Regions from separate parts of the Cellvibrio polysaccharolyticus genome, predicted to be linked through region 1. Evidence: predicted binding sites of a transcription regulator. Region 1 holds the regulator's gene; each other region holds the start of a gene.
What was found. Region 1 encodes PhoB, which activates phosphate uptake and scavenging genes when phosphate is short. Its sites were predicted from a motif close to TGTCATAAANNTGTAACA; they were not measured.
Positions count from the first base shown of each region.

Region 2: a site for PhoB is predicted at 2,231-2,248, ahead of C4F51_RS03330 (TIGR00153 family protein). Genes of this name have one in related genera too.
Region 3: a site for PhoB is predicted at 6,636-6,653, ahead of C4F51_RS03765 (porin). Genes of this name have one in related genera too.

Region 1 covers NZ_PRDL01000001.1:4,113,085-4,121,331, forward strand. Annotated here, with positions in the region: gene C4F51_RS17360 (2-keto-4-pentenoate hydratase) at 1-729, shown strand, start outside; gene C4F51_RS17365 (acyl-CoA thioesterase) at 810-1,211, shown strand; gene C4F51_RS17370 (dicarboxylate/amino acid:cation symporter) at 1,251-2,534, opposite strand; gene C4F51_RS17375 (chorismate--pyruvate lyase family protein) at 2,972-3,583, shown strand; gene ubiA (4-hydroxybenzoate octaprenyltransferase) at 3,636-4,532, shown strand; gene phoB (phosphate regulon transcriptional regulator PhoB) at 4,634-5,332, shown strand; gene phoR (phosphate regulon sensor histidine kinase PhoR) at 5,501-6,784, shown strand; gene C4F51_RS17395 (ATP-binding protein) at 6,901-8,247, shown strand, end outside.
Region 2 covers NZ_PRDL01000001.1:740,172-748,418, reverse strand. Annotated here, with positions in the region: gene glnE (bifunctional [glutamate--ammonia ligase]-adenylyl-L-tyrosine phosphorylase/[glutamate--ammonia-ligase] adenylyltransferase) at 1-165, opposite strand, end outside; gene C4F51_RS03335 (GspE/PulE family protein) at 280-2,055, opposite strand; gene C4F51_RS03330 (TIGR00153 family protein) at 2,340-3,020, shown strand; gene C4F51_RS03325 (inorganic phosphate transporter) at 3,051-4,325, shown strand; gene C4F51_RS03320 (TonB-dependent receptor) at 4,961-7,966, shown strand; gene C4F51_RS03315 (tryptophan halogenase family protein) at 8,072-8,247, opposite strand, start outside.
Region 3 covers NZ_PRDL01000001.1:857,824-866,070, reverse strand. Annotated here, with positions in the region: gene C4F51_RS03780 (HlyD family secretion protein) at 1-1,054, opposite strand, end outside; gene C4F51_RS03775 (glycoside hydrolase family 28 protein) at 1,469-2,731, opposite strand; gene C4F51_RS03770 (bifunctional metallophosphatase/5'-nucleotidase) at 3,143-5,149, opposite strand; gene C4F51_RS03765 (porin) at 5,509-6,546, opposite strand; gene phoU (phosphate signaling complex protein PhoU) at 6,747-7,466, opposite strand; gene pstB (phosphate ABC transporter ATP-binding protein PstB) at 7,524-8,247, opposite strand, start outside.

The DNA.
Region 1 (8,247 bases):
CGTCTGGCTGCCACACCAGGCGCCGTGCTTCCCGAGCACCTGCGTCCGCAAACCGTTGAAGAAGCACTGCAAATTCAGCAAGCCTTTGCCAACCTCTGGTGCGAACAAACCGACGACTCCATTGGCGGCTGGAAATGCCTCCAGCCCAGCGAAGATAAATTGATCATCGCGCCGATTTTTACCTCAACCATTAACAGTGTTGCACCGGTTACTGCCGTGACTACCGCAGAAAAAGTGCGCATTGAGCCGGAGCTGGCGTTTTATATTGCCAAAGATTTGCCCGCCCGCGAGACGCCCTATACTGCCAGTGATGTTGATGCCGCTATTGGCCGTACCCATTTGGCACTTGAGCTGATTCACTGCCGCTATGCCGAACCGGGAACCACCACCTTTGCAGATAACCTCGCTGATAACCTGGTCAATCAGGGCTTGTTTGTCGGGCCGGAAGTTGACGCCACACAGGCAGCAAAAGCGTCTACCGTTAACTTTGCGGCAAACGCCAATGGCCAGAGCATTTTTGCCGGCGAAGGCCGTCACCCCAACCTGGGGCCGCGCTTGCCGCTCTATTGGCTGGCCGAATTTTTACGCAGCCGTGGTGAAGGTTTGCAGGCAGGCCAGGTGATTATTACCGGTTCTTATGCAGGTATCTGGGATATTCCGACCGGTTCGACATTAACAGTGGAGTATCAGGGGCTGGGCACCTTGACGGTATCTTTTAACGCGGCTTGACGGCATCCGGACACAGAACGCTAAAGCGCCCGGCGACCAACTCACATGGAAACCGGGCGGGAGTTGTTAGGAGAGATGTTATGAGTGATGAGGCGAAACCTGTTTTTTCCTGTGCCATCCCGGTTCGCTGGGGCGATATGGATGCCTTCGGGCACGTCAACAACACCCTTTACCTGCGCTACATTGAAGAAGCGCGTTTCCTGTGGATGCAAAGCAAAGGTATCCCGATCGGGGGCGATTCCTACCCGGTCGTCGTCACCATTGGCTGTACTTTTTTACGGCCGGTGTTTTACCCGGATACGCTGCGGATTGATTGTTATATTTCCGAGCCGGGACGCTCCAGCTTTATTATTGATTACCGTATTTTTTCAGAATCGGACCCGCTAAACCCCACCGCCACCAGCCATTCCAAAGTGGTGTGGGTAGAGGCCAAAACCGGTAAATCCACGCCTTTACCCGACAGCGTTCGCAGCTGGTTTTAAGGCAATTGCCAGCGACGCTGAAGCCGCTGGCAATCTTCTTTATACGGTTTTATTCATATCGTTGAAGCGCTCGCGATCCAGCAGTTTTTCGCTGTTCGCGACGATACACGACACCACCCCGTCACCGGCAATATTGACCGAAGTGCGCACCATATCCAGCAGACGATCCACACTGAGCACCAGCGCAATACCTTCCAGCGGCAAACCGGCTTGTTGCAGCACCATCGCCAGCATAATCATCCCGGCGCTAGGCACCGCTGCCGTACCAATCGCCGCCAGCGATGCGGTAATAATCACCATTAAATAACCGGATAAGCCGATATCAATACCGTAGGCCTGGGCGATAAATACCGTTGCCACACCCTGCATAATCGCCGTGCCGTCCATGTTAATCGCAGTGCCGAGCGGCACCGTAAACGAAGCCACTTTGTTATCCACCCCCAAATCATGCTGAATGGTGCGCATGGTAAAGGGCATGGTGGCACCGCTGGACGAGGTACTGAAACCAAACAACAACACCGGCCACATTTTGCGGCCAAATTTCAGTGGGCTCAGGCCGGTAAAAGCTTTTAACATCAGGCTGTATACGCAAACACCGTAGAAAATGAGAATACCGAGCAAGGTGAAGAAGTATTTCGCCAGATCCAGCACCGCCTCGTAACCGGTGGTGACAAACAGCTTCGCCAGCAGGCAGAAAACCCCGTAAGGCGCCAATTCCATCAACATCAGGATCATTTTGATCACCACATTGTTCAGGTGATCAAACAATTCAAGAATGTATTTGCGGGACGTTTCCGTGCGCGATACCGCCACACCGAACAGCAGCGAGAAGACAATAATTTGCAGCATGTTGCCTTCGGCCATCGCCTGAATCGGGTTGCTCGGGAAGATACCAACCAGCGTGTCCTTGATCGATGGCGCCGTCGGCAGTGCCACATTCTCCGGCAGCTTCATGTTGAGCCCTTCACCGGGGCCAACCGCCAGGCTGATAGCCAGCGCGATGCTGACCGCGATGGACGTCGTGATGATGTACAGGAAAATGGTTTTGCCAGCCATCCGCCCCATGCTGCTGTGATTACCCAGCGAGGCACTGCCGCCGACCATGGAAATAAATACCAGCGGCACCACCAGCAATTTCAGCGAAGCGAGAAAGATCTGCCCGATGGCATCCAGAAAACCATCCACCACGTACTGCAAAATCCATTGACCAGCCGGTGTTGCCGGTACCGGGTTATCCGGCGTAATGCCAAGGTAATTATTAAGACCGATGCCAACGGCAATGCCGCACACCATTGCCAGTAAAACGCGCTTGGTCAAACTCATGAAAACTCCGTTGTTATTGTTTGCAACCCTGGTGGAAGCTTGCGCAATATTGCGACAGGCCACACCGGTCGCCCGATCTGTATGGCTCGCTATGCTGGCACAAGCAACGCCCGAGCCATAAATTCTCCCCCGCCATAGCGGCGGGAACAAGAGGCAGACCAGGCAAAAGCTGTTCCTGACTCTGCTTGTGTACCGGGCCGTAAGCCGTATGGTCATCCAATATAGCACCGGATTGGCTCGCTGCGTCCAGCGCCATGGCGCGCTTGTCGTTATTGTGAAAGAGGCACTTTTCGGGGTGCAGTCGGGTCAGCAGCGCAAAATCCCGGCGCGGTAAATGCAACAGGCATCTGCGAAGCTTGCACGGGGTATGAATCACGCACCAAAAGCGCGCTTCCTGATACCATGGCAGCTCCACTCATTGTCCGGAGTTTCGGCGCGTGTTATCGCCATTCAGTTTCAGTTCGCAGACAAGCTGTCGCTGGCAATCGCTGCTCGCCATCGCCCCGCAAAACCGCCCGCCCCTGCCGCTGCAAACCTGGTTACTCAATGAAACCTCGCTCACCGCGCGTCTGATTGCGCTCAGCGAAGGGCAGTTTGATGTGCAGATTGTGCGTCAGTTTCGCGGCATCCCCACCCGTGAAGAACAACAGGCGCTGGCGATGCGCAGACCTGGCTTGGCGCTGATCCGCGAAGTGGTCTTGCGCGGCCACCGGCAACCCTGGGTTTTTGCCCGCAGCGTATTGCCGCTCACCAGCCTCACGGGGCGCTTGCGACGGCTGCGCAAACAGGGCAACCAGCCGTTGGGGAAGTTTCTCTTCAAACATCCGCAACTGGAACGCAGCCCGGTCGTGATTGCCTGTTTTGGCAAAGGCAACCGCTACCTGCCGCCGGCATTGCAGGGCGAACAACCCTTGTGGGGCCGGCGCTCGGTGTTTCGCCTCGACAACCGGCCATTGCTGGTCAGCGAAGTCTTCCTCGATCACTTCACCGCCTTGTACCAGGATAGCGACCCCGTCTCTTCACCTGATCGGTCATCCGTGGCAAAGTAGCCCGCCGATGCAGTGCGCGCACTGCCATTTACGCCTTCTGTCGGAAACTTTTATGGCTCCCCTACAAAAAACACCGGCCACCGCCGCCATCTGGCGCGTTAAAGCCGCCCAATACATTCGCCTCACCCGTCTGAATCGCCCAATCGGCTCGCTGTTATTACTCTGGCCAACACTGTGGGCGCTGTGGCTGGCGGCGGGCGGTTTTCCGCGCTGGGATTTATTGGTGATTTTTACGCTGGGCGTTTTTGTCATGCGTTCCGCCGGCTGTGTGATTAACGACTTCGCTGACCGCCGCATTGACGGCCAGGTTAAACGCACCCGTGAACGCCCGCTCGCCACCGGCGAAGTCAGCAGCCGTGAAGCCATTGGTTTGTTTGTGGCGCTCTGTCTGGTGGCGTTTATGCTGGTGCTGTTCACTGACAGTTTCACCGTGCAACTGTCGGTGGGCGGCCTGGCGCTGGCCTTTACCTATCCGTTTATGAAGCGCTACACCCATCTGCCACAAGTTGTGCTGGGCGCGGCTTTCGCCTGGGCGGTGCCGATGGCGTTTGCCGCACAGCGCGGCAACCTCGGCGAAGATGTCTGGCTGTTGTACCTGGCGGTGATTCTCTGGACGGTGGTTTATGACACTTTCTACGCCATGGTCGATCGCGATGACGATATTAAAATTGGCGTTAAATCCACGGCGGTCTTGTTTGGCGATCAGGACCGTTTGATTACCGGTGTATTACAGCTGATGACGCTTTATACCCTGGTGCTGGTCGGTGGCCGTTTTGAGCTGGGTGGCGTTTATTATTGCGGGCTGGTACTAGTTGCCGGCTGCTTTATCTGGCAACAAATACTAATTCGTTTTCGCGAGCGCGAGGCCTGCTTCAAGGCATTTCTGCACAATAATTATGTCGGTATGATTATTTTTGCAGCAATTGCGATAGATTTATTGCTCCAATAGCGTTAAAAGCATAAATCATCAGCCCTTGTCATAATTGTGTAACACAGGCTTTATTTAATAATCCTGTAACTCTTACATGTTTGACAACTTCAGGTGACTTTATGAGCGGCCGCAAAATTCTTATCGTTGATGACGAGCCGGCAATCCGCGACATGTTGCGCGTTGCACTGGAAATGGCCGATTACAATTGCCTTGAAGCAGGGAATGCACAGGATGCCCACGCGCTGGTAGTGGATGAAAAACCGGATTTGCTACTACTTGACTGGATGATGCCCGGCACCACCGGGCTGGAATTGGCCAGACGCCTGAAACGCGACGAAGTAACCGCGGATATTCCGATCATCATGCTCACCGCCAAAGGTGAGGAAGACAATAAAATTCAGGGGCTGGATGTTGGCGCGGATGATTACATCACCAAGCCTTTCTCTCCACGCGAACTGGTCGCCCGGCTCAAAGCCGTGCTGCGCCGCGCCGACCCGCAAATCAACGGTCAGCCGATCATCGTAAAAGGCCTTTGCCTTGATCCCATCAGCCACCGTGTCACCATTCACGAACAACCGGTCGACATGGGCCCTACCGAATACCGCCTGCTGGAATTTTTCCTCACCCATCAGGAGCGCGCCTACACCCGCAGCCAATTGCTGGATCACGTCTGGGGCGGCAATGTGTATGTGGAAGAGCGCACCGTGGATGTACACATTCGCCGCTTGCGCAAAGCGCTGACGGTGGATAATCATGAAAACCTTGTCCAGACTGTGCGCGGCACCGGCTACCGTTTTTCTACCCGCATTGATCTCTAACCGGGCAAACAGCGCCGGTTATTGAGCGACGGCTCAGGAAAATCCTGCCGGGGAAGCGCGCGGGAATGTCCGCAGGGAAGTTCCACCGGCAAAGTTCAGCAGCAAGTTCCGGTGAGGATCTGCCGGAGCGGCTTTTTATTTTCGATTTATTGACGAGGTTACGGAATCTTGCGTCAGGGCTTTTACGCTGAACTCAAACGCCTGGCATGGCTGATGATAATTGCCATGATCATCGGCTGGCTCAGTGGTGCGCTGGCGGTTTGTCTGGTGCTGGCCGGCGTTGCCTACATTGGCTGGCTACTGTGGCAAATGCGCCGCCTGCATATCTGGCTGGCGCGCAGTGACGAAGCCGAACACCCGCCGGAAACCGACGGCCTGTGGGGCGATATTTTCGACAGCATTTACCATTTACAACGCCGCCATCAGCACGAAAAACAGGAACTGCAGGCGGTCGTCAACCGCATTCAGGAAACCACCAGCGCCCTGCGCGATGGTGTTATTTTGCTGGATCAACGCGGCCATCTCGATTTCTGGAACCCGGCGGCGCAGCGCTTGCTGGGTTTTCACGCCCGCGACCAGGGTTTGTCGGTGATCAACTTTGTTCGCCACCCCCGCTTCGTCAGTTATTTTGAAAGCGGCGAATACAGCGACCCGCTGGAACTGCCCTCACCGCGTTTCAACTCCAAACAGCTGCAATTCCAGATCACCCGTTTCGGTAAAAACGAACGGCTTATCGTGGTTCGCGATGTCACCCGCATTCATAACCTTGAACAAATGCGGCAGGACTTCGTCGCCAACGTATCCCACGAACTGCGCACCCCGCTCACGGTAATTAACGGTTATCTGGAAACCCTCGCAGACCACAATGACAAACCGGCGTGGGATAGACCGCTGCAACAAATGCAACAACAGGCGCGGCGGATGGCCTTGCTGATCAACGATCTGCTGCTGCTCTCCCAACTGGAAACCACCGACAGCGGCGTGAACCTCAAAAATATTGCGCTGGGGCCGATGCTGGCGGTGATTCGCTCGGAAGCCATGGCGCTGGGCAGTGAAAAGTCGCAGCAAATTCTGCTCGAATGCGAGCCGGACTTATACCTGTCGGGCAATGAAAAGGAATTGCACAGCGCCTTTTCCAACCTGGTGATCAATGCCGTCAAGTACACCCCGGAACAGGGCACCATTGCCATGAAGCTCTGGCAGGACAAATCCCGGCTGTATTTTTCAGTGACGGATAACGGCCCCGGCATCGAGCAAAAACACATCCCCCGGCTGACCGAACGCTTCTACCGCGTCGACGCCAGCCGCAACAGCGGAACCGGTGGCACCGGACTCGGCCTGGCCATTGTCAAACACGTGTTGCTTCGTCATGATGCTGAACTCAAGATCAGCAGTGAACCAGGCAAAGGCAGCGTGTTTACCTGTGAATTCCCGAGGGAGATCCAGCGTTAATAACAAGTTGGACGGTTTCTGAATCTTCGCCGCGCCCGTCATCGTCAGGCGGACAACGGCAAACAGAAAACCGCCGATAACTTCAGGCACTTTTGCCCGTTCAATCCGGGACAATCATGGTATCGATCAGCAGCTACTTCAAGGACAATCCGATTGCGGCACGATTGCTGGGGCTGATCATTTTATCCAGCTCGGTGATTACCCTCATTGCCATCCTGTTTCAACTCTACACCAGCTACCACGACGACGTAGGCTCACTCGAAAAACGTCTCGACCAGGTACGCAACAGCAGCCTCGCCAGCATTACCAAAAGCCTCTGGGGTTTTGATCAGGAACAACTCGACATTCAAATTGAAAGCCTGCTGGATGTTGACGATGTTATTCAGGTGCAGGTCAACTGGCAGGACTGGAACAACACCGCACAAATTCGCAGCGCCAGCACCGGCCGCTATTCCGCCGACGATATTGAAAAAAGGCCGGGCCGTTTTCTGGTGCGGCAATATCCGCTGATCTATGAAGACAGCAGTACCACGCCGCAAGTGCTCGGTTCGCTGGTCATTACCGCGAGCCTCGAAAGTATTTACGATAAATTGCGTGAACGGGCAATTTTTATAGCCGCGGTACAAACCGCAAAAACGCTGCTGATTTCCTTTTTTATTTTATGGCTGGTGTACACCTTATTAACCCGCCACATGAAAAGTATTGCCTGGTACACCCGGCAATTACATCTGCAAAACCTCGACACGCCGCTAAAACTGCGGCGCATAAAAATCGACCCCACCAGCGACGAACTCGACAATGTGGTGGACGCGATCAATCACATGCGTGAAACACTGCTGGAAGACATTGAGCAGCGGCAAACCATGGAACTGGCGTTGCGCTCGGAGAAACAGGAGCGGCTGGAAACCCGCCGCCAACAACAAGCGGCAGAAGAATCCAGCCGGGCAAAAAGCCAATTTCTGGCCACCATGAGCCACGAAATTCGCACCCCGATGAACGGGGTTATCGGCATGCTGGAAATGCTGCGCGATACGCCGCTGAATGAGCAGCAGCAACATTATGTGGATGTCATTTATCGCTCCGGTGAAAACCTGCTCACCATCATCAACGACATTCTCGATTATTCAAAGATTGAAGCGGGCAAGTTGCAGCTGGAGCAAGTGGAGTTCAACCTCGAAGAATTATTGCGCGATTGCCTGCAATTATTCGGCGCAACCGCCAGCAAACAGAAGCTCGATTTTTTTGGTGGCCTGTGGCCGACCACGCCTATTTATTTGCAGGGCGACCCCACACGGCTGCGCCAGATTATTATTAATTTGCTGGGCAATGCCTTCAAATTTACCCGGCAAGGTTTTATCAGCCTGCAAGTAAAACCGTTGCGACAAACCAGTGACGATGTTGTGCTGGAATTTCTTATTGCCGACAGCGGCATCGGTATTGATGCCAAAGCGATGGAAACTATT
Region 2 (8,247 bases), 3.4 Mb from region 1:
AGCAAGATAATCGCTACCAATAAGCGCTCGAGCCAACTGCTCTTCCAGCCCAGGCTGCTCTCTGAAGGATTGCAGCAGCGCTTCGTCTGCGGTGGACTGCAAGCGCAGCAACACACTGCTGACCGGCTCACGTAAAAACTCAGGCACAGATTCGGGAAGTAACATCAACAACGCACCTTTATATATAAATTCGACCACTGGTGGCTTTAGCCACGAGAAGGCTCAACTACACGCTTATGATGCCGCTTTCGAACCCGGGCGGCACCGCGACAATGTCAATTAACTGTTTTTTTCCAGCGGCGGCGCCACTCGCAAGACCTCCTCCAGGGTAGTCAAACCGGCGGCAATTTTTTGCGCGCCGGACAGGCGCAAGGTACGCATGCCCTCTTTCATGGCCTGACGCCGGAGATTTTGCAAGTTGCATTGTGCGGTCACGTTTTCCTTGATGGTCTCGGACAACACCAGAATTTCATACAACCCCTGACGCCCAAGATAGCCGGTATTGCGGCATTCAAGGCAGCCGACCGGGCGATAGATTTTTGCCGGAGGATTAACTTTCCACGGCGACACCAGTTGTTGCCAGTCATCCACCGGCATCTGATCTTCCGTTTTGCAATGCGGGCACAAGGTGCGCACCAGACGCTGCGCCATCACCCCCAGCAGCGTGGCATTGATTAAATAGGAAGGAATACCGAGGTCCAGCAATCGCGCCACGGTGGCTGGCGCATCGTTGGTGTGAACCGTGGACAACACCAGGTGACCGGTCAGCGCCGCCTGCACCGCCATCTGCGCCGTTTCCAGGTCGCGAATCTCGCCCACCATAATAATGTCCGGGTCCTGACGCATCAGGCTGCGGATACCGGCGGCGAAATCCAGGCCGATTTTGTGATGCACCTGGGTCTGGTTAAAGGACTCTTCCACCATTTCGATGGGATCTTCAATGGTGCTGACATTCACCTCCGGCGTGGAGATTTGCCGCAGCGAGGAATAAAGGGTGGTGGTTTTACCGGAACCGGTGGGGCCGGTGACCAGCACGATGCCGTTGGGGCGATCCAGCATACTGCGCCAGCGCTGGTAATCCTCACCGATCAGACCAAGGTCAGCAAAGCTGCGCAGCAGCACGTCCGGGTCGAAAATACGCATGACCAGCTTTTCACCAAAGGCGGTGGGCAAGGTGGAGATACGCAACTCCACTTCGCTGTCGTCAGCGCGGCGGGTTTTGATGCGACCATCCTGGGGTTTGCGCTTTTCGGCGATATTCATGCGCGATAGCACCTTGAAACGGTTGGTTACCGCCATGGAAACATTGGCTGGCAGCTCGTACACATTGTGCAACACGCCATCGATGCGAAAGCGAATGCGGCCCACCTGACGGCGCGGCTCAATATGAATGTCGCTGGCACGCTGGTCGTACGCATATTGCAGCAACCAATCCACAATCTTGACGATGTGCTGATCATTGGCGTCCGGGTCGGTGGCTTGCCCCAGTTCGACCAGCTGCTCAAAGTTGGTGACCGCCGAGGCAGATTGCCCACCACTGGCGCGACTGACTGAACGGGCAAGCGTATAAAATTCGATGGTATGACGGACGATATCCGCCGGGTTGGCAAACACCCGGCGCACCGGTTTGCGAGCAATGTGCTCGATTTGCGGCTCCCAGCCACCCACAAAGGGCTGGGCGCAGGCGATGACTACATGCTCATTGGTAACTTGCACGCAGAGGATTTCATGGCGCTTGGCATAGGCGTAAGACATGACCGAAGTAACCGCACCCACATCTATTTTCAGCGGGTCGATATGAAACACCGGCAAACCGGCTTTTTCGGCCAGCCACGCGGTCAATACATCGTCGTTCAGCGTGCGACCGGGGTTAGCCTGGTCATCAAGATTCTGGCTGGCGATATACGCCAGCGGGTTCATTACCGCCTGCTCGCGGGTGCGCGAGGCGCCCAGCAGCAAATTGGCATCCTCCGACCGGAGGCGGTGATCCGCCACCAGATCGGTGATCAAACGCCGTAAATCCAGCACTCCCTGAAAAGCCACCACCTGTGTCATTACTAACGATTCCCGAGTCATTAAGGAGAGCCGCGCCAAAATCAATCGCGCCCCTGCAAGCTACCGCCAAACAGCAGCTACATTGGATTGACAGGATTGTATCTGCTCACCGGCGCGCATAACACTCCCGGTTGGTGTCTTTAGCAGACATCACCCGGCTTGAACACCCTGCCAGTGTCATAAATATGTAAAAATCCTGCGTGACCTTCGCCAATGATGTTTTTATACTGCGCACATTTTCGCGGGCACTACTTTACGGCGTTTCCTGAAGGGGATTGATTACCATGCCTATTTCCAACCCGTTTTCCAACCTGTTTGGCCGCTCTCCTATCAAACCGCTGCAAGCGCACATGGCGACTGCCGTCAAGGCGGTGATTGAACTGCCGGACTTCTTCGAAGCAGTGATGGCAGGCGACTGGGAGAAGGCCACCAGTGTGCAACAGCGAATTATTGACTGGGAACACAAAGCCGACGACCTTAAAAAGCAGCTCCGCCTGCAACTCCCCAAAAGTCTCTTCCTGCCCGTCCCCCGTACTGATTTACTCGAATTGCTCACCATGCAAGACCGCATCGCCAACCGCGCCAAGGATATCGCCGGTATTGTGCTGGGGCGCAGAATGGTAATTCCCGATGTCATGCACCAGCAAACCCTGGAATTCGTCCAGTCAGGTGTACGTACAGCGGAACAGGCATTGAAAGCGATCAACGAACTCGACAGTCTGCTGGAAACAGGCTTCAGCGATCGCGAACTAACGGTTGTAGAGCGAATGATTCAAGACCTCGACAACCTCGAACAACAGGCAGATAAACTGGAAATCAGCCTGCGTTCATCTCTTTTTAAACTGGAAAACAACCTCCCTCCTGTCGAAGTCATGTTCCTGTACAGCGTCATTGACTGGATCGGGGATCTCTCCAATCGCTCCCACGACGTGGGCGGCCGCTTTCAACTGCTGCTGGCGCGATAACCTTCCCTTCCCTCCAGAGGAATACAACCAATGTCCGTGATTGCTGAATACGGCCACATTTTACTTATTCTGGCCTGTGTCTTTGGCGTGTTTATGGCGTGGGGTATCGGCGCCAATGACGTCGCCAACGCTATGGGCACCTCCGTGGGCTCCCGTGCTCTGACCATGCGCCAAGCCATCTGTGTGGCCATGGTGTTTGAATTTCTCGGTGCTTACCTGGCCGGCGGTGAAGTAACCGCAACGATTCGCAGCGGTATCGTCAACTCCGAGTTCATGAATGACAAACCCGATTTGCTGGTGTTCGGGATGCTATCGTCCTTGCTGGCTGCCGGCTGCTGGCTACTACTGGCCAGTATCATGGGCTGGCCGGTGTCTACTACCCACTCACTGGTAGGAGCAATTATCGGTTTTGCGGCGGTAGGTATATCGATGGATGCCGTTGCCTGGAGCTCGGTAACCTCCATTGTGTCCAGCTGGGTTATATCTCCAGTCATTGCAGGCTTTATAGCATTCTGGATTTTCCGCTCGGTGCAACATCTCATTCTTGATACCGAAGATCCGTTTACCAACGCCAAACGTTACATCCCTTTTTATATGTTTGCGGTTGGCTTCCTGATTTCCATGGTGACAATACTGAAAGGGTTAAGCCATGTTCTGAAGGACTCGGGCATACAATTCACTTTTGGCCAAAGCACGCTTATTGCATTAGTGGTTGCGGGAATAGTTACCGGTGTTGGCGTTATGCTATTGCGTCGAGTTACCCGAGATGCCGCTGCCGACGCTGAAAACCGCTATGCCAGCGTTGAGCGCGTGTTTGGCATTCTGATGATTTTTACTGCCTGTGCCATGGCGTTTGCACACGGCTCCAACGATGTATCGAACGCTGTTGGCCCTATGGCGGCGGTAATCGACATTATTAATTCCGGAGAAGTACACGCGTCCTCCCCCGTGCCCTCGTGGGTATTATTACTGGGCGCAGTCGGTATCGTGATTGGCCTGCTGACCTACGGCTGGAAAGTGATCATGACCATCGGCAAAAAAATCACCGAACTGACGCCGAGCCGCGGCTTTGCCGCAGAGATGGCAGCCGCAGCCACGGTGATTGTCGCCTCGGGAACCGGTATGCCGTTGTCTACCACGCACACCCTGGTGGGCGCGGTACTGGGTGTTGGCCTGGCGCGCGGTATTGGCGCCTTGAACCTGGGTGTTATTGGCAAAATCTTCCTGTCATGGATTATTACCCTGCCCGCCGGTGCCGGACTTTCCATTCTGTTTTTCTTTTTCTTCAAAGGCGTTTTCACCTGATACGCCCAACGGGCGGCTGCAGAGATTTGCAGCCGCCCGGTTTTCCTTGCACAGCATCTCCTGCCACCCGATCATCGCCCACAACACCGTTAAACCGTTAAACCGTTAAACCGCCTGATTATCGCGATCACTTCACTCTGGTATGTTTTTCCACCCGAATGCCCGCCGCTGCGCCTCCCGCCAGTGACCAACCAACCTCATAACCCCCACCCTGTGCACCAACATCATGCTCGCCTGCTCTTTTCAGGAGCAGCACCTGAACGGTTAAAAATCAGACCACAACAACAACGTTGTCATTTCGTTATCAATACTTTACAAAAAGAATATAAAAATAAATTTATATAAAAAACAATAAGATAAAAATATACGGTGCTTATATGCCTCAGCAAATGGCACATTAATCTCCGCGAAACAACACACCAAATTGACAACGTTGTCTGGTCGGCGTAAAAAATACGCGGCTGAACAAATCCTAAAAAATGCTGCACCAGAACAGGCTGTATTTTCAGTACTTCGAAAAAAACAGCGGTGAAACCTCAAGGGGTTTCCTGGGCAGCATTCAATAAAAAGCCTTATTGCCGGTAGCTGATTTGTGAATTTTCAAGCAGTACCTATGACTATCAAGAGGATTACCTATGAACGCTACTCCCAGGGCGTTACACAAAAAAATTCTGACCTCCGCCATTTCGGCCTGCCTGCTCACCTCGGGTTATTCACAGGCGCAGGAGCAACCGGTCGAAGAGCTGGTGGTTACCGGGGTTTATGCATCCCAGCTGAACGCCGTTAACATCAAACGCGATGCAGCCTCGGTGGTCGACGCCATCTCGGCAGAAGACATTGGCAAACTGCCCGACTCGACCATTTCCGACTCCTTGCAGCGCATCCCCGGCATTCAAATCGAGCGTACCGCCGGTGAGGGTGGCCCGGTGCAAATTCGCGGCCTGTCCAATGTCGCCACCTCATTGAATGGCGAAACTTTCCTCAGCGCCACTACCATTGATAGCTCGGGCGCCGATTTTGGCGATTTGCCTTCGCAGCTATTTTCCGGTGCCGACGTCTACAAATCACCACTCGCCTCGCTGAATGCGCAGGGTATTTCCGGCAGCATCAACCTGAAAACCCGCCGCCCTTTTGATCTGGACGAAGGCTGGACCTTTGCCGGTGCTGCAGAATTTGACCGGGGCTCCATCAGCAAGGAAACCGACCCGTCGGTTAACGCTCTGGTCGGCTGGAATAACGACACCTACGGTTTCGTGATCAGCGCGGTTACCACCGAAAAAAATCTCGCCTCCGATTACAACGGTTACTTTGACTCATCTGAAAATGGTGGCATCGGTGCCACCTACAACAACCACTACAACAATGTACCCGAGATAAACCCGGGCATTTACCACGTTTCTCCCCAGGGTTTCGGTGCATTTCACAAAGCGGAAGAACGTAATCGCGATGGCCTGAATGCTTCATTTCAGGCGCAGCTGACCGATGGCATTGAGCTGGTTGCTGATTATTTCTACAGCAAACAGGAGCGTTACAACCGCCGTGCCGGCTTCTCCATGAACAACCGCTGGCAGTCGTTCAGTGATTACCTTTACGTACCGGAAGGTAAATTTCTCGATAAGGAATTCACCGTACAAGACAGTAACGGCAACATTCAAAACTGGCGCACCGCCAACACCTTCAATGTTTTCCCCAACCGCTTGCAGTCTTTTTCGCAAACCAACTACAACCTGGAAAAATCGGAAAACGCCAACCTTGAGCTGAATTTCGACAACGGCGGCGCGCTCACCGGGCAGGTGCGGCTAACCCGGGCAACGGCAAATTCCAACATGCGCCATGGTTACACCGAAGGCGATATCCTGAGCATTGATAAAGGCACGCGCATTACCGGCCCGGGTGGCTTGATGCCGGCAGAATATTGCGGCGAGAACGATGTACCAGTAGGTGATAACGGTGGCTGCTACGTGGCTTACTCACCGGGCGCCATTGAAGACAGCGATTTTATTCTCACCTATGACGCGTCCGGCAAGCATCCGGTTTTTTCCGGATTCGATCAAATTGTTGATGGCGGCCAGGGGCAAATGTCGGTTGCCGATTACATGAGAAGTATCGACTCCTACCATGTGGGCGCTATCGCCTCCGAAGGCAACACCCGCGACAAAGGTGAGCTGAACACCTACAGCACCAGGTGGAACTATGCATTTGAAACGGTTCCTTTTGTTACCAGTGTCGATTTTGGGATTCGCCGCAGCGAGCGCGAAGTTGATCATACCGTTTACGACCTGTTCAGCACCTTCGATGACACCGGCTGCTCGGCGCTTTATAAAGCCGTTGACCAGTTTGCCGGCACACCGGAATGTGACCCCAACTTGCCGCAGGGCGAAATGGTCAATGGCGAGTTCGTCAACTACACCCTGATTCCACCAATCCGCAGCGATCAATACAACGACGTTATCTGGGTAGATAATTTTGGCGGCGCGTCCGGCATTCCTGGCGTATGGGTAGCTGACCCGCGTATTTTTGATGATGTGGTTGCCTATCAGGAAAAAATATTTGGCCCGCAATATGAAGTCATTCACCCGGGTAGAACTTATAAAGTGAATCTCGATGAGTGGCATTACTTTGCACAGGTTAATTTTGCCGCAGGAGATCTGAGCGGTAATCTCGGCGTGAAGGTCATTGATACCGAGCTGACCGTTTTGCAAAATCTGGTAGGCGGTGCAGTGCCTCACTCAGGCGCCAACTACGCGGTGGGCACTGAAACCAGAAACCGTAAATACACCGACGTATTACCGGCATTGAACCTGGCCTATGACCTGACAGACGATTTGAAAGTACGTTTTTCTTACGGCGAAACCATGCAGCCATTAAGCCTGTTGAGCTGGGGCGGCGGCAAAACGATCGGGCGCACTTTCAACGAAGAGTGTCAGTGTATGCGCGTGCTGAACGGCAGCCTGCAAGGCAATCCGGATCTTGATCCGACGCGCGCCAGTAACACCGACGTTTCCATTGAATGGTATGTGGGCAGCGCATCAGTATTGGGTGCAGCACTTTTCCATATCGACATCGACAGCTTTATCCAATCGGGCCGCATCATGATGGATGAACCGGACGATGACGGTGTTAATCGTGGGCCACATCCTTTCTCTTCACCGGTGCAAGGAAAAGGCGGCAAGGTACAGGGTATTGAACTGGCCGCGAAAATTGCTTTCCGTGATTTTACTGACAGCATCATTTCCAATTTCGGTTTTGATGTGAACTACACCTACTCCGACAGTTCACAGGATGCGGTGGGTTTTGGCGGTAAGGAAATGCCTTTTGTAAACAACTCCAAAAACACCTACAACATTGTGGGCTGGTATGAAAATGATTTCCTCTCTGCGCGCCTGGCCTACAACTTCCGTTCGCCGCGCCTGATTACCGCAGGACGTTTCGACACCGGCTACCAGAGTTTGTATCAGGACGATTACGGCCAACTGGATTTGAACGTGACCTGGAGCGTGACCGACAATCTGGATCTTTATCTGAATGGAGCCAATATCACTGAGGAATTCCAGCAAACCTATCTCGAACACAAAGACCAAAAAGCCTTCCAGAATATTTATGAGGCGCGCTGGTCATTGGGTGCAAGGGTAGCTTTTTAATAGCCTGGACGAAAAATCCGTAAAATAGCGCACAAGAAAACCACCATCGCGATGAACGATGGTGGTTTTTTATATGAACAAACCAGGCTTATATAAAGCTCGATATCACGCCTGACAATGGCGGGCAATAAAGTCGCCGTGCGACATGGTTTGCCGGGCAGCCTGCGCAATAGCCGCTTGCATTTTTTCCAGGTGAGATTTCAGTTCAGCCATACTCATGCGGTCAGCCCTGCTGTCGTAGCGCTGCGGCTGGCAATGAAAGCCATTATAAATGGATAGCC
Region 3 (8,247 bases), 3.3 Mb from region 1:
CCTGCGCAATTTCACCTTGGTATAGCCCAAATTTTTGATACGAAAAAGCATCATAGCGAATATCCAGGCGCTGCCCCGGTGCAATAAATCCTGCCGCCCTTACTGGAACCAGCAAATGAGCGACCAAAGGACTGGCACTATCCGCCAACGTCAACAAAGGTACCGGATTTACCGATGAGACAAACTGCCCCTCTCGAGCCTGAAGATTGTTAATGATGCCAGCGCGAGTAGCTGTGATCACATGAGCACGCTCGCCATTCAATTGGGCAATTTGTTGAGCAAGTTCGCTCAGGCGCGATTGCAGCTGGTCAAGACTATTAGCGGCATCCTGCGGGAGCAGCTGCAGATCGGTAAGCCGTTGCGATAGCAAATCGCGTTGATTCCCGATTTCCCGCAGCAATGCCTGCCTTTCACTTCGCACAGACAGCTCTTGCGAGAGAAAGCTGTCATATTCTCTGTGTGAGATATGGCCCTCTTCAACGAGCGGACGATATCGTTCGAGCTGATTTTTTATGAGAGTGTGGCGAGCATCCAATGTAGCCATTTGCTCGTCCATAAGCGCCAAATTGTGCTGAAGGGATTCGACCTGCCGCACCAGACTCCCCTCCCGGTGCTGATGCGTCTGCCCTGCACGAGTTATTTGTTCTTTAAGTAATCGGCGCTGGCTTTCAAACTCTTCCAACAGACGACCTTCAAGATTGCCGCCGTCAGCTAAGGTTCTGTCACCATTGATAATCATTAGCGGCTGGCCTACCTGCACTCGGTCGCCTTCTTTAACCAAAACTTTCTTGACCTGACCAGAGCTTTCGGGATACAACCGCACCACCCCTGTCGGTGGTTCAAGCCAGCCCACCACGGTTTCTTTACGCGCATAAGTGCTGGTAGCCAGCCAGATAGCCACAGCCAATAACCAAACCAGCAAAGAAAAAATTAATACCGAATGACGCAAATGTGGCAAGAGCAGAACATCACCGTGCAAACGGTCTGCTTTCTGTTCAATTACTTGCTCTCGAAAAAGCGATGCTTTTTTGAAGGAAGAACATTCACTGTTCATTGGGGGCCATCAGTTCCTTGATAGTCATTAGCGAAGACGCTATGTCGCCAGTTAACACTGGCTATTATTATTTTCCAATGAGCACCAGCTTTGGCACTCTTTGAACTCTATTTCGAGCTACCCTAACAATTTTCTACAATGGAAACAAGCCATAAACTAACTTTTTAAAGTGAAAAATTTATCTGACTTGTATTGGCTGTAAATAAATAGTTTTTAAATGAATGCATCTCTCCATAGGTGGATAGAAATTTTTCCAGCCATTTTCTTAAATGCAGACGCTTAATTTTAAGAGAAAAGCTATACAACAGGAAGATGTGGGTAATGCTCGAGGATAAAAAACTAGCAGCCTGCGGGTACTCAGTTGCTGCACTCACCCGCTCAGAACTGAACCAATATTAATTCAGCCTTATCGTCTCAACCCGATACCCGAAAACCACCCTCCGGAAGTGGCACTGATCCGGTGGTCGGTTCGGTTACGGTTTTACCATTTACCACCACTTGCTCGAAGCGGATGTTGGTTGCGCCGGAAACCATTAGCTCGGGTTCTTTTTCCAGTTGCACATCAATTCGGCTTACGGTGATATCACTGATATCGGTTTGCCCTGGATTCGGTCGAACAATTCCAAACGAGCCAAAGCGACCTTTAATATCACTGAAGGTAATATTGCGGACGGTTGATTGCGGCGGGGCTTCGCCCTGCAGGTTTTTGTATTGCGCCCAAGGTTCTATCAACATGATCCGGCCGCCGGCGTTATCGAGCGTGATATTGCGCAGATGAATATCTTCGTAGCGTTGCGGTGTGTCCGGGCGCAGTTTGAGCATTAATAAATTCAACGCCCCGGTTAGTTTGCAATCTTCAATAATGACATCGCGGATGATGGTTGCTTCGCTGCCGCAGGAAAACGCCTGGTGGCCGCGCCTGAAGTGGCAGTTGCGCACGCAGATGTGCTCAACAGGCGGGCTGTTTTTGTCTTGCATTGCGAGCGGACCTTTTGAACCTTTTGCGGCTATGCAATCATCCGTGACTGAAAAATAGCAACCGTCTACCAAAACATTCTGGCAGCTATCCAGATCGATACCATCACTACTCGGTGCCTGTTCGTAATCATCCGGCACTTCAAAGCGGGCATTACGCACCAGCACATGTTGGCATTTGTATAAATGAAGATTCCAGAACTGGGAATCCTTGAAAGTAACGCCTTCAACGGTTACGTCTTTTGAATTTTCGATGAGCGCGAGGCGAGCGCGATCAACGCTGAGATTGGGAAAACTTGCCGGATCTGACGCTTCGCCACGCAGCTTCCAGAATAAATCCCATATGGGTCTCCCTGCACCGTCGAGCGTGCCTTCGCCGGTGATTTTCAAACCATCGCAGCCATCCGCATTGATCAGTGCCGGATTAAAACTTTCATTATATTGGCCTTCGATACGGGTCCGCTGACGGGGGAAATTTGCCATATCTGTAGAACATTTAAGAACGGCATTTTTTTCAAGATGAAGGTTTACACCAGGTTTCAGGAACAAGGCGCCACTGACAAACACACCAGACGGAACAACCACGGTTCCGCCACCTTTCGCGGCGCAATCATCAATGACGGATTGAATGGCTTTTGTATTAACCGTGCTGCCGTCAGCTTTGGCACCAAAGTCGGAGATAACCGCCTGATGAGGTTTCATAGCTTTTGCAGACAAACTCCAAAAGGGAACCGAAAGAACAGAAAAAGTGAAACCCCGCCGGGTAAAGGGTGCCATCGACATACTACGCATGCTCCGATTTTTAGATTATTGGATAAAGACATGGGCGCATCATTTCCACCAGGTATGGCAGAAACATTTTTGCAACGCTATCACAAGATCGCAGCAGATTAAATATGACAGGATTTTTCTGATATCAGAGAAAGTCGATAGAAGGTACAACCTGAGTGGCGACGGTAAGAGAGAGAACTGAGGAATTGCAGGCTCAAAATATAGAGCCTGCAATTTTTGAGATGAAAAATAACAACGAAATTTTCAGACTGCAAGTGCCCGATTAACGTCAAACACTTGCAGCCACCCAATCAATCACGCATGACAGGTTTGCCGCAGCTACTAATACCCGCTGCAATTTTCCAGCGAGTGATTGCAACCATCGCGACCGATATATTGCTGTGTGCTGTATTCGCTGGCTGGCAGTTTGGTCAGCACGTCGCCATTGGCCGTCAACCGGGTGATGTAACTGATAAACGCCTGGGTGTACAAGGTAAAGGTATTCACATACAGGCCGGCATCGTAGAGCCCGCCGAAGGTAGCGTAGCCATCCTGACCGGCGGCAATAAAGTCATTGGTAACTACGGTGTAAGTGGCGGTAGTGTTAATGGCAGCCCAGTCACCACTGACTCGAGGATTCACTTCAATATTGGAGATGCGCGAACCCTCAGCGGCTGACGCGTTAACGTGATAGCGCAAACCTGAAGCGTAAGGATAAGAGCCGCTGGAGCCACCAACACGCAGTGCGCTGCTCATGGCATCTTCCAATACGGCTTTAATTTGTGCACCGGTCAATTCCAGCGTAACCAGTGTATTGGTAAACGGCAACACGTTTACCGCTTCCGCAAAGGTGATATCGCCAGCCGCTACATCAACACGCACACCACCGCCGTTTTGAATGGCAATATCTGCTGTCGGGGTAACCGTCATAAAGGCTTTGGCGATGATGTTGGAGATATCACTGCCATACTCGCTCGTTTCGCTGGCGTTACAAATGGTGGAACGGCTTTCACCCGGAAAACGCACCAGACAAAGATTGTCCGCGGTAGTACCAATCACCTGCTGCTCAAGCACACTGACTTCTTCATTGTAAACACTCAACAGGTTTTCAGTGGTGGCGTCCGGCACGACTGCAACGACCTCAGGCAATTTGGTAATTTGCTGACGAACTTTAAATGCATCGCTTGCGCTCAAGGTACGAATATCGCCGGCGCCATGGGTGTAAGTAAAATTGTCGGCTACCGGCATATAAGGCATGCCGTTACAGGCAGCTACTTTACCATCTGCGTCAAAGCTGACTTCAAGCTTGCCAAGCAGGTGGCCATATTCCCAGGCTTGTACAATACATACGGTATCGCCATCGCGGTTTTTGGTGATCGTGGGGTATTCACCTACCGGATTGAAACCGAGGCTTTTAAAACTTTCACCACCCAGCAACGAGTGAGAGTCGCCACCAACAATCACATCAACACCGCTCAATTGTGATGCCAGCAATTTATCGTTTTCATATTGATAATGCGTAACCAGCACAATTTTATTCACGCCCTGCCCGCGCAGTTCATCAATGTAATGTTGTGCGGTGGTCGCTTCATCCAGAAATTGTGTATCCGCGTCCGGCTTTGAAGAATTTTTGGTTTTATCCGCAATATCAATACCGATAAAGCCTACTTTTTGTCCCTGCACTTCGCGGATCATGTAAGGCTGAATATAACCATCACTAATGGCCGAGTTGGCACCCGGTTTGACGTTGGCCGCCAGCACCGCTGTATTACAAGCACCGGACTTCAGATCATCCAGAAAATTGGCGAGCCCGACATCGCCGTTATCAAATTCATGATTACCCAGCGCAAAGGCATCAAAGCAAACCTGATTCATCATCGCCGCATCGGCAGCGCCATTAAACAACGAGTAATACAAGGTACCGGTAACCGCATCGCCAGCGTGAATTTTTACCGGATTTACTGACTGTGCAGCAAGACGATCAAACAACGACACCAGCATCGGAAAGCCGCCGTAGGTTACCGAAACACTGCTGAGTTCTGCATTAGTGCCGGTACGAGCAGCGAGGCCCAGACCCGACACACTGTAGGAAAAGGTTTCCGGTGCGATATGTGAGTGATGGTCATTCATATGAAGAATGGTCACCTTAAGCGGTGCACGCACGCCAGCGCCCGGATTTTGCAATTCGTTCAGACGCTTTTCGAGATCGGTAATTTCGTCTTGCGCTTCGTTGAGATTCTTACGCAGGTCGCGCACATCACGGTCGTTGTCGCCACCACAGGCAGACAACACCAGCGCCAGAGATAAAGGAATTAAGTATTTTGATGTTTTTACCGGGAGAGTTTTCATTAGTTTCACGCCTTGAACTCCATAAGGTGAGTGATTTACAAATTGGCAGATGTTTTATCTACGAGAGGACGCCAAGGAATATAGAGTTAAAGCGTGATGGTTTTATGACGAAGCTTATACTGAGAGCAGCATTGCTTTGCGCTCTGCCGGGCACGAAAATATGAAAAAATTTGTGCGCGCTCACTACAGTGATTCGTTTTACTTTACGAATCTCATAGCCAATCGTCACGCAAACATTGCCATTTTTCACGTTGAAAAAGAAAACCCCGACTGCAAAAGCAACCGGGGTTTGGGGGAGGTGTGCAATCCATTGCGGCAGTCCGTTGCCAATCCAGTCACATGATTAACAGCGCATGCAATTAGAAGTTGTACATTACACCCAGAGAAAGACCGGTAGTATCTTCACCCGGTACAGCTGCCAGTGCGGTATCACGACCACCGGCACTTACACGGAATGCAGCATTTTCATCGTTAGAAGTAACACCGTAAGCAACGTAGGTAGTTACGTCTTTACCGAGTTTATAATCTGCACCGATAACGAACATGGTTGCACCACTCTCATCCAGATCGTTTTCGTCAGCAACGTAAACCTGGCTGCGCAGAGTGATATCACCCAGCTTGTAGCTTGCGCCCACACCGAATACATCACGGTCACCACCAGGAACATCGCTAGCGGTCTGGAACATACCTGCCAAACGGAATTCGCTGGTCAGATCGTAGTACAAGCCAACGCGGATGGCGTTAGGGTCAAGGCCGTTAGCGCCTTCAAAGGTTTCGTAAGCAATGGCAGCGTAGAAACCGTTGGCTTCATAAGCACCGGACAAGCTCCAGGATTCCAGAACGTTGTCGTTGGTAGCGCCAGTACCGTTGTGCGGCGTGTAGTGCACATCAACAGTAAAGTTGCTGAATTTTGGTGAGGTGTAAGCTACGCCGTTTTTGTAACGCTCATCAAAAACGTTACCGATGTTGGCGTTGGTGGCACCGCTGGTGCTGGTACGAGTCAGGTTACGGATATCACCAAGACGGTCACCGAACATGTCTACTTTACCGCGAACCACTTTCAACGGAGTGTCGAACTGACCAATACGTACGGTACCGAAATCGCCACGCAAACCTACAAAGCTGTCACGCGAAGCCCAGTTACCTGAACCTTCATCAAAGCGAACGTTTTGTTCGATCTGCATGAAAGCTTCCAGATTGTTTTCCAGTTTGGTGCTGGCTTTAAAACCGATGCGGCTGGAGTTGCTGGATACATTGGTACCGCTGTCTACGCCATCGTCCAGAGAATCCAGAGACAAATGCGCACGACCATAAATAGTTACATCAGCAGCCATTACAGGAACGCACAGTGTGGAAATTACTGCAGCCGCGATAAAATTCAGTTTCTTGGATTTCATACTAACTCTCCGACATTAATCATTTCTAATGGGTGTGTGCTCAACGGGGGCTAGTATCGAAGGCAAAGATGACAAAGCAGTGACTCTGCGATTACAAAATGATGACAATGAAATATTTTTAATAAAAAAAAGCGGCGCACTATTTTCACAGTGCACCGCAAGACCATCCGATTGGAGAGGAAGAAACTATAGCGAATAAATCAGTCGTTACCCGAGATAATATTTTTCATTTCATCATCACTGGAATGCGTAACGTTGTAGCCTTTACTGAGGAAAATACTGTATTGACAAATATTGCGCGCATGATCACCCACGCGCTCCAGCGCACGAGCCACCCAGATAATTTCCATAGAGCGACCGATCTGGCGAGTGTCTTCCAGCATATAAGTCAAACTGTGGCGAAGAATACGGGCGTAGTCATTATCAATCGCTTTGTCTTGCTGCAACACATCCAGCGCATCAGCCGCATCCATCTTTTCAAAAGATTCCAGTGCTTGTCGCAACATGATGCGGGTACGTGTACCCATTTCTTCAATGTCATTGATCTGCGCGCTATTGGGGCGCTCGCCGGATTCCTGCAGCACATGCCGGGCGATACTTTCTGCCAGGTCACCAATACGTTCGATATCATTGATAATTTTCAGAATTGTCAGTACCAGACGCAAATCGGAAGCGGCTGGTTGGCGGCGTACCAGAATATCAATACAGTGCTCATCAATATCCACTTCATAGGTATTGACGCGGCGATCGGTATCAACCACACGTTGCGCCAACTCCCTGTCACCGTCGATAAATGCCGACAAGGCATCGTCCAACTGTTTTTTTACCAAACTGCACATTTCCAACACACGAATCACAATACCGTGTAACTGGGTATCGTAGGCCTGCGAATAGTGCCCGGCAATTTTACTTTGCAACATAATTATTTCCTGTCAAAAACTGAAAATGGCTTGTTATGAAACAGAATCGCAAGGGTATTAACCGTAGCGGCCGGTAATGTAATCTTCTGTGCGTTTGTTTTTCGGGTTGGTAAACAATTCAGCGGTGTTACCAATTTCGATCAAATCACCCATATGAAAGAAGGCGGTGCGGTCAGACACCCGCGCGGCCTGCTGCATATTGTGAGTAACCATGACGATGGTGAAGTTCTGCTTCAGCTCATCAATCAGCTCTTCAATAATAGATGTGGCAATCGGGTCCAACGCTGAACAGGGTTCGTCCATCAGAATAACTTCAGGGCTTACTGCAATGGTACGGGCGATACACAAACGCTGTTGCTGACCACCGGACAAGCCGGTGCCAGGCTGATGCAGACGGTCTTTTACTTCATTCCACAAACCGGCACGGCGCAGGCTGGATTCGACAATTTCATCCAGCTCCACTTTTTTCTCTGCCAGGCCATGCAAGCGCGGACCGTAGGCAATATTTTCATAGATGGATTTGGGGAAGGGGTTGGGTTTTTGAAACACCATACCCACCTGGGCGCGCAGCTGTACCACGTCCAGTGAGTGATCATAGATGTCGGCGCCATCCAGTTTGATTTGCCCTTCAACGCGGCAGCCATCAATGGTGTCGTTCATACGGTTCAGGCAGCGCAGGAAAGTTGACTTTCCGCAGCCTGACGGGCCGATAAAAGCCACCACTTCATTTTCTTTTACATCCATGCTGATGCCATGCAAGGCTTCATTCGCACCGTAAAAT